One region of the Vibrio kyushuensis genome, then DNA from elsewhere that is predicted to be linked to it. Evidence: predicted binding sites of a transcription regulator. Region 1 holds the regulator's gene; each other region holds the start of a gene.
What was found. The regulator PurR, encoded in region 1, represses purine synthesis genes. The targets are predictions, from matches to a motif close to TNANGNAAACGTTTNCNTNA.

Region 1 (3,284 bases):
ACTTGAATTGTCTGCTGACTTCTGTGACCTTTTTTTAAAGTCAGACAAAGACTCTGCGCTGCCTTATGCGTCGATGTACATTGGTAAATCGGGCCTTCTCAATGACGTCCCTGCAAAAGAAGTGGCAGAGCTAATGGCACAGCATGGTGTAACTGTTGACGAAACTCTTAATGAACCTGCTGACCATCTGGCCGTTGAACTCGATTTCTTAGGTAATCTTATTATTCGTTCGAACGAGTTAGAACAAGAAAAGCATTTAGACGAAGCACTTGCAGAGCAAGAACAGTTTATCAGCACACATATTCTTACATGGACACCGCAGTTCAATGAGAAGTGTCAGAAGCTCGATGAGTTCGGCTTCTACGCATCAGTTTCTGAGTTATTGTGCGCTTTCTTAGAGCTTGATTGTCGTTATTTGGTTGGCGAATAAACAATCTGCTTCAGAAAGTAACAAAGTTTCAAAAAATTGCCATGATATTGTCTAATTGTGGTTTTAGATCACGTCAAAGTAGTCTGTTTTCGTTGCTTGTACTACGTATGACGTCTAAAATTAGCACCGATAATGACAATTATATTGAATAATAAACCGCTATTACAGGCGGTTTTTGTGTTTTAGGCACTTGGACACTTGATTTGTTTGTAGATACAAGCGATTTGTAGATGTAACCCGTTTATAAGCGCAAATTATTTACTTCGCCACTTAATAGGACAGGAATTATGGCCACAATTAAAGATGTTGCTCGCTTAGCCGGCGTATCAACAACCACCGTATCTCACGTTATAAATAAGACTCGATTTGTGGCTGAAACCACCCAAGAAAAAGTAAATAAAGCAGTAGACGAATTAAACTACGCACCAAGTGCCGTTGCTCGTAGTTTAAAGTGCAATACCACACGCACCATCGGTATGCTCGTCACGCAATCAACCAATTTGTTCTTTTCTGAAGTGATCGATGGTGTTGAGAGCTACTGTTACCGTCAAGGCTATACGCTTATCTTGTGTAACACTGGTGGAATATACGAGAAACAACGCGACTATATTCGCATGCTAGCTGAAAAACGTGTCGATGGTATTTTAGTGATGTGTTCAGATTTAACTGAAGAACTTCGAGAGATGCTTGATCGTCATGCTGACATCCCTAAGGTTGTTATGGATTGGGGCCCTGAAACGTCTCAAGCCGATAAGATCATCGATAATTCAGAAGAAGGCGGTTATTTAGCGACGAAATACCTCATTGATAAAGGTCATACCGATATTGCATGCCTAAGTGGCCATTTTGAAAAAGCAGCTTGCCAAGAACGTATCGCAGGATTTAAACGCGCTTTAACCGAAGCCAACCTTAAAATCGATGAAGATTGGATTCTAGAAGGTAACTTTGAGTGCGATACAGCCGTATTAGCCGCTGACAAAATTGTCGCTATGGATAACAAGCCTACTGCCGTTTTTTGTTTCAACGATACGATGGCTTTAGGCCTTATTAGTCGTCTAGGGCAAAAAGGCGTCAATGTACCAAATGACATTTCAGTGATCGGTTACGACAATATTGAATTGGCTGAGTATTTCTCTCCTCCTCTCACAACTGTTCACCAACCTAAACGACGTGTGGGTAAAAATGCTTTTGAGATCTTACTTGAGCGAATTAAAGACAAAGATCATGAAAAACGTGTGTTCGAAATGCATCCAGAGATCGTAGAACGTAATACAGTTCGCGATCTAACTAAATAATAGTTATGTCATTTATCGAAACTTGCGTATTTTGTGATATAGTTTAGACTCATTATTGAGACAAATTTATTGAATAAACATCACAGTAATAGAATCCAAATGTGAAGTTCATTCCTAATTGGTCGTCTTTAATAGAAGTCACGCACAGGGCAAACCATTTGAAAAAGTGGGACGCAAAGCCTCCGGCCTAAACCAGATCTTCTGTCTTAACAGAGTTTTTGATAGGTAGCGGGGTTGCCGATGGCAAACAATGCAAACACAAGTTTACTTACGAATGACACAGTTTCTGCATGTTTTGCTAATCTCTCGGACCTGATTTGGTGGCGTATTTTACATACACCGAGAACATACAGCATGGATAAACCAGTACTAAAAGACTCAATGAGGCTGTTTGAACAGCTTGGACGAGTAAAGTCTCGTTCAATGTTTGGCGGCTTCGGCATTTTTATCGAAGAGACAATGTTTGCACTTGTTGTAAACGATAAGCTTCATATAAGAGCCGATAGCAATACAGTCAAAAAATTCAAACAACAAGGCTATGAACCGTACGTCTATAAAAAACGCGGTCACCCCGTCGTTACAAAGTATTATGCTTTGCCTAATGACTGGTTAGCGAATCCGACATCCACTCTATCAGAAGCAAAAAATTCACTCGATATTGCTAAGAAAGAGAAAGAGAGCCAAGCAGCAGCAAAGCCAGACCGTCTTAAGGATCTGCCAAACCTGAGGCTTGCAACCGAAAGAATGCTCAAGAAAGCGGGCATTGATTCGGTTACAACTTTAGAACAGAGAGGCGCTGTAGAGGCTTATAAAGCCATTCAGCAATCACATGCTTCAGATGTGGGATTAGAGCTGTTGTGGGCACTAGAGGGAGCGATTAAAGGCACTCACTGGTCTGTCGTACCTCAAAACCGAAGAGATGAACTTTCAGGTCGATTAAGGTAATCCCACTTTTAAATCGGATTACTCAGCTAAAGCCAACGTCAATACGTTGGCTTTTTTATTGCCTTCTGTTTCTAAATCCGATAATTGTTCGTTGTTATTGAAATTTTTACGTCTTAATGCTGTTCTTAATAGGCACACCCAAAACTCATCGGCTCTATATTTATGAACAAAAAACTTTTCCTCGGCCTCTTACTCATCGGCGTCATTATCTTCCTTACTCTTAATTATGGGCAGCTACTAACGTTAGATAATGCAAAAGCACAACAAGAGTCTCTAGCACAATTCATTGAGTCTAATTTCTTAGTTGCTGCATTAAGTTACTTTGGGATTTATATTGTTGTTACCGCATTATCTATACCTGGCGCAGCTGTTGTGACACTACTAGGCGCTGCGTTATTTGGTTTTTGGACCAGTCTTTTGCTTGTATCTTTCGCCAGCACGATTGGGGCGACTCTTGCATTTCTTAGCAGTCGCTTTCTACTTAAAGAATGGGTACAAAACAAATTTGGAGATAAGCTCTCAACAATTAATGAAGGTGTTAAAAAAGATGGGGCTTTCTATCTATTTACATTAAGGCTTATTCCAGTCGTACCCTTCTTTCTAATCAATTTGCT
Region 2 (3,284 bases), 110 kb from region 1:
TACTCCCGCATAAGAAAAGGATTTTTTTTCCTGAGTTTAATAAGTCATCTAGAGCTGACTCAAAATCCATTTCTAAAGGGGTATTTATATACAAATAGTCTTTATATTTATCTAATTCAGAGTTTGAGTCTTTCTCTGTAGACACAGCATATGGTGATGATTTAGACATCACACTCAGGGCAGTTCGAAAGTCAATCAAGTTTGTAACCCCATGGAAAGTGAAACATTAATATAAGTACATACAAATCGCGTAATGAACATGCTGATTCTGCATGACTCATGCATTTTACATAATTAAGTGTACATGTATTCATATGCGATCAACTTTTCTCAAAGAAATCCATATCTTTTATAGATTTCATTGTTTTTGTGAGATCTCCAGCCTAATTAGCTGATGGTTTGCTCTATACGTCTTAATATTTCTTCTTATAGGAACGGCCATGATTAGCATAACCAGAGGAAATCAAAAACACGCATCAGTTTTAAACTAAAGAACAAGGTCATAAAACGTATAATTTGAAATATATTGACCTTGTTAACTGAAATAACTTTTTGGACTAAATATCGAAGTGTTGTACTTTCAAAACGATAATCTCCTAGTTTGAACACGTAGGTAGAAGTGGAGCTTTGAGCCAAAGCGAAAGGTTTAGCTGTAGGGTTGTTTATTCTATATAAGCAGGGAGGGGATTGAATCTGAGGTTTCATCTTCTGATGATCAAGCTAGCCTTGCGGCTAACTTGATTTATGCTGCGTTTTCACGCGTTTAACTTAACTTATTATTTTTAACAAAGTGTAGGAGTTCGTGCTCAATCCAACGCGGGCAGCCTGGTGAGACAAAAATCGTCCTTGGAAATGTCGGGTTTTGGCGAAGGCGCCAAAAAGTTGTTCGACTGATACCTAAAACGCTAATTACTTCATTAATATTAAGTAAATTGATCATGCATAATGTACCTCTCATAACCTACAGTAATTAGCTCCAGGATGGCTCTAATCCCTAAAATGGCTATGTTTGTCTTTGGTGCTATTTTATCGCACAAAAAACAAACATTCAAAGGCAGCCCTAGTCAGTACATAGTCAAATATCTTAGTATCACCCACTATTTTTAGATTGAAAAACTGGACAAACACGACAAAGCAGCCTAGCAGTCCTGGCCTGAAATTTTCTTTGGCTTTAAATGTCGTTTTTTAAAAGAAAGGCAGTCTAAGATTTCTAAAGTGTAATCGAAATTGATGATATCAACCTTAATATTGAGCAACCACGAAATAATCTAAATTGAGTTAAAATCAATCTCAGATCATTCTATGTAACACTATGTGTTTCATCATGGTTCGTAACGTTCGTTATAGGTTCATCGTTACTTGACTAGTTACTTGACTATAAACGCCAGAAATGAAAAAGGCGCTAGCAGTTACTAACTGCTAGCGCCTTATCGAATATGGCACGCCCTAGAGGATTCGAACCTCTGACCACATCCTTAGAAGGGACGTGCTCTATCCAGCTGAGCTAAGGGCGCGCTACAGGAAAGGATTATACGAATTGGATTGAGTAAAGCAACGGGTTTATCTTACTTTGTTGTTCAAGTGCCTAAAAAAGAGTCATGCGACTATTATTCCTACAACCCAACGCCGACGCAAACGTTTGCTTATGGAGTTTATTAACAAATTCTGCGACAATAGTTTTATAAGTATTAACCATCCTAATCAAGGAACGTCATGACTGCTCAAAATATAGACGGCACACTTATTTCTCAAACCGTACGCTCAGAAGTTGCTGCTCGAGTAAAAGCAAGAGTTAACGCTGGTTTAAGAGCGCCAGGGCTCGCTGTAGTACTCGTTGGTGAAGATCCAGCCTCTCATGTATATGTAGGAAGTAAACGTCGTGCATGTGAAGAAGTCGGCTTTGTGTCTAAATCTTTCGACTTACCTGCTACAGCTTCAGAAAGTGAACTGCTTGAGCTTGTAGGCAAGCTTAATGAAGACCCTGAGATTGACGGTATCCTCGTTCAGCTTCCTCTTCCAGCAGGTATCGATACAACACACGTGCTAGAGAGTATCATTCCAGAAAAAGACGTTGATGGTTTCCACCCATATAATGTAGGCCGACTTGCTCAGCGTATGCCAAAGTTACGTTCATGTACGCCTAAGGGCATAATCACGTTACTCGACCGCTACAATATCGATCTTCGTGGCAAACACGCTGTTGTTGTTGGTGCTTCAAATATTGTTGGTCGCCCAATGACACTTGAGCTTCTGCTAGCAGCCTGTACCACAACAACGTGTCACCGCTTTACCAAAGATCTTGAAGGTCACGTACGCCAAGCTGACATAGTTGTCGTTGCGGTAGGTAAACCAAACTTCATTCCTGGAGCGTGGATTAAAGAAGGTGCTATCGTGGTCGATGTGGGTATCAACCGTTTAGAGTCAGGAAAACTCGTTGGCGATGTTGAATACGATGTCGCCAAAGAAAAAGCCAGCTTCATTACTCCAGTACCTGGCGGTGTCGGCCCAATGACTGTGGCTAGCCTAATTGAAAATACGATGATGGCGTGTGAGCAGTTCCATACTAAGAAATAGATTCAATTCCTGATTAAATAAAAAGGCTCCTAGAACAGGAGCCTTTTTAGTATTTGTCTATGTCGTGTATCGGAAAGTTCGCTTAATACTTAATGCGATCAGCTAAATGACTCACAGCCAATGCAAAGTAGTACGAGCGATTCCACTTCATTAACACATTATAATTGTTGTAAACAAGGTAGGTTCTGCCATGGTGATCATCAGGCATGATGAGCCATGCTTTAATATCTTCATCAAGCTTTGGTAATGGGCGACCATCATAGCGGGTAATTCCAAGCTCACCCCATTGCTGAAGGTATTTTCCCTTCTCCGCATCGCGGCCTTGCATTTCAACATCCACCGATTCAGGCACCTGAACTTGGCGTCCCCAAGTATAGGTATCGTCCCAACCAGATTGGCTCAAGTAGTTAGCAGCTGAAGCAAAAACATCCGCTTTAGTATTCCAGATATCTTTTTTACCATCGCCATTACCATCTGCAGCGTAGGCTAAAAATGAACTAGGCATAAATTGAGGCTGACCCATCGCTCCAGCCCAAGAGCCTTTCATTGCATTCGCTGTAATGTGCCCTGCATCTAATATAGTTAATGCGGCCATCGCTTCTTTACGGAAGAACTCTTCTCGGCGCCCTTCATACGCAAGCGTTGATAATGCATCAATCACACTATAGCCGCCAGTTAAGGCACCGAAGTTACTTTCGACCCCCCACAAA
Region 3 (3,284 bases), on a different contig from region 1:
GTTAAGAAGAATGTCACCTTCTAGCCAACCTGCTTCTAAGCCAAAAGCGCCTGTCATTCCAGCTTCTTCATCAACAGTAAGTAGTACTTCCAGTGGACCGTGCTTAAGCTCATTTGAAGCCAAGACTGCCAAGCATGAAGCCATACCCATACCGTTATCTGCACCTAGGGTTGTACCTTTAGCGGTGACCCACTCGCCATCGATATACGGTTGAATTGGATCTGTTTCAAAGTTGTGATCGGTATCTTCATTCTTCTGTGGCACCATATCGATATGAGCCTGTAGAACAACACCTTTACGATTTTCCATACCCGCTGTCGCTGGCTTTTTAATAAACACATTTCCCGTTGGATCTCTACGCACATCCAGACCTTCAGCTTTAGCCCAATTAATGATGTATTGAGCTAGCTCTTCTTCATGTTTAGAAGGGTGTGGAATAGAACAGATCTTATCGAAAAACTGCCAAATAGATGAAGGTGATAAGTTGCTAATTTCAGAGTGGAATTCAGACACGGATAACTCCTAATTTATTAATTTGCCACATCTTAACGATGAAAAACCCATATTATAAAGATGGATTAACTGGATGCGGACTGTGGTGTAGTGGATCACAGCATACCACTCACTACACGAGGGGTGTAGCTTATCCTGTAATGAAATTGTTCACGGCCGTCACAGAATATAAACATTAAATCTAACTCATATACGCTTCTACACAGGGGTGTTAATTTGGCTATTGATGGTTGTGTAATTTAATTACGTAAAATGTATGCTATTCATTATTTCCCTAATGTTTTGTGATTTAAATCACTATTTACTTGTAATTAAATTTCATGGTGATATATTAGTCACATCTTCAGTAATGAAGAAGAAATGCTCAAAGGATGAGTCCGTTAATCGCCTCCAAGGAACTGAGAATCAAACTGTATTTTTTAATTGATTTTAAGGTGATAGTTATGAAAGGTTTACCATCTGCAATGTTCTGGACTAACAGCAATGTTTACACTAGCGACTTTGTATACCCAATCAGCTTTGGTTATTAATAACTAGGTTATTAGCAATCAAGGTTATCACAACTGACTATTCTCAATAGTTGAGTTGGTAACAGCGAAAGCATGTTATTTGAACAATTTGTTCACCCCTAATTATTGGAATTTTTTTACAGCTACTTAGCTGAGATGATTCAACCGCCACTCCATTTGAGTGGCGTTTTTTTATCTATAAATTGCCAACTGATTAATCATTCGCCACTAACGTTTAGTTTCTATATTTAGAACAATTCTTTAACGTCTATTCATCGTAGTTCATACTTTGAAGTCCTGTTTCCCCATGAATCCTTATGAAAGTTTAGAACATGGTTTAAAAAAACATCATGACCTTAAATTTTATTCCACTATCTTATCGATTGAAATTAAAGGGTTTATCTTGTTTTTCTATTGAAATTCGTCCTGATTTTTCTTCTCTTACCCAGTAATTATTCATTAGAGTCATAATTCTATCTGGAATTTGTTAATTGATAACTCTATAATTCAGGCCAATCGATTACGCAACCGTTTACTTTTTACCCTCATAGGATCCGATCATGCTCGAAAGGCTATTTAAACTCAGTGAACACGGCACGAACGTGAAGACTGAGGTCATTGCAGGTGTTACTACATTCCTAACAATGGCTTATATAATTTTTGTTAACCCAGCAATGTTGTCTGATGCAGGCATGGATCACGGGGCTGTCTTTGTAGCGACGTGTCTTGCTGCTGCAATTGGTTGTTTCATTATGGGCTTTATTGCTAACTACCCAATTGCTCAAGCACCAGGTATGGGTTTGAATGCCTTCTTTACCTACGGTGTTGTTTTGGGTATGGGACATACATGGCAGGTTGCGTTAGCTGCTGTATTTGTTTCTGGTGTGCTGTTCATTCTTTTAAGTATCTTCAAGATACGTGAGTGGATCATCAACTCTATTCCAATGTCTTTGCGTACAGGCATCTCAGCAGGTATTGGTCTGTTCTTGGCGCTTGTTGGTCTTAAAAATGCTGGCATCGTTGTTGGTAATCCAGTAACGCTAGTGACTATGGGTGATATCACGTCACTTTCTTCTGTTTTAGCCGCTATCGGTTTCTTCATTACGATTGCATTGGTGCATCGCGGTCTAAAAGGCGCGGTAATGATTGCTATCCTAGTAGTCACTGCGCTGGGTCTTGTATTTGGTGATGTTCAATGGGGCGGTATCATGTCTGCGCCACCAAGCATCGCACCTACTTTTATGCAGCTTGATTTCTCAGCAGTATTTGAAATCGGTATGATTTCAGTTGTCTTCGCTTTCCTATTTGTTGATTTATTCGACACCGCTGGCACGTTAGTTGGTGTTGCTCAAAAAGCAGATTTAATTGGTAAAGACGGTAAGATTCCTCGTTTAAACCGTGCACTTCTTGCTGACTCTACAGCAACCTCTGCTGGTGCGCTTCTAGGTACATCTAACACAACTTCTTACATTGAAAGTGTTGCAGGTGTAGCAGCTGGTGGTCGTACAGGATTAACTGCGGTTGTTGTTGGCATTTTGTTCCTTCTTGCATTATTCTTCTCGCCACTTGCTGGTATGATCCCAGCCTACGCGACGACAGGTGCGCTATTTTATGTTGCGATCCTAATGCTTTCTGGTTTAGTGAGCATTGATTGGCGCGATCTAACAGAAGCGGCTCCAGTGGTTGTAACATGTTTACTAATGCCACTGACTTTCTCAATTGCAGAAGGTATCGCACTTGGCTTTATTAGCTACGCAGCGATTAAGCTATTAAGTGGTAAAGGACGTGATGTTTCACTCAGTGTTTGGGTTATGTCAGCCATCTTTATCATTAAGTACATCGTAGAATAAACAAATTCATATTTTTCAAATTATTAGGTTTATACAATGAGCAATAAATTCATTATCACTTGGGACAACATGCAAGCATACTGCCGTCAATTAGCTGAAAAGCAAATGCCAGCAGAACAATGGAAAGGTATCCTAGGTGTTAGCCGTGGCGGTCTTGTTCCCGCTGCAATCTTAGCTCGTGAACTTGGTATTCGTTACGTAGATACAATTTGTATCTCTAGCTACGATCATGATCACCAGCGTGACATGACGGTTGTTAAAGCACCTGAAGGTGACGGCGAAGGCTTTCTAATTGTAGAAGACTTGGTAGACAGTGGTGATACAGCGCGTAAGCTTCGTGAAATGTACCCGAAAGCTAAACTAATTGCTGTATGTGCTAAACCTTCTGGCGTTGATCTGCTTGATGATTACG

Region 2: the regulator PurR is predicted to act here: its motif matches at 1,628-1,647, upstream of folD (bifunctional methylenetetrahydrofolate dehydrogenase/methenyltetrahydrofolate cyclohydrolase FolD).
Region 3: the regulator PurR is predicted to act here: its motif matches at 1,543-1,562, upstream of L4D20_RS07405 (NCS2 family permease).

Annotation. Positions count from the first base shown of each region.
Region 1 covers NZ_JAKJSV010000004.1:265,153-268,436, reverse strand. The annotation lists gene torD (molecular chaperone TorD) at 1-430, shown strand, start outside; gene purR (HTH-type transcriptional repressor PurR) at 718-1,725, shown strand; cyclic di-GMP riboswitch class I at 1,864-1,967, shown strand; gene L4D20_RS10360 (TfoX/Sxy family DNA transformation protein) at 2,080-2,670, shown strand; gene L4D20_RS10355 (TVP38/TMEM64 family protein) at 2,833-3,284, shown strand, end outside.
Region 2 covers NZ_JAKJSV010000004.1:152,421-155,704, reverse strand. The annotation lists gene dptF (DNA phosphorothioation-dependent restriction protein DptF) at 1-169, opposite strand, end outside; gene L4D20_RS09900 (helix-turn-helix transcriptional regulator) at 764-940, opposite strand; tRNA gene L4D20_RS09895 (tRNA-Arg) at 1,438-1,514, opposite strand; gene folD (bifunctional methylenetetrahydrofolate dehydrogenase/methenyltetrahydrofolate cyclohydrolase FolD) at 1,714-2,574, shown strand; gene L4D20_RS09885 (lytic murein transglycosylase) at 2,657-3,284, opposite strand, start outside.
Region 3 covers NZ_JAKJSV010000003.1:189,868-193,151, reverse strand. The annotation lists gene L4D20_RS07410 (aminoacyl-histidine dipeptidase) at 1-513, opposite strand, end outside; gene vcdP (small protein VcdP) at 885-1,043, shown strand; gene L4D20_RS07405 (NCS2 family permease) at 1,583-2,872, shown strand; gene gpt (xanthine phosphoribosyltransferase) at 2,909-3,284, shown strand, end outside.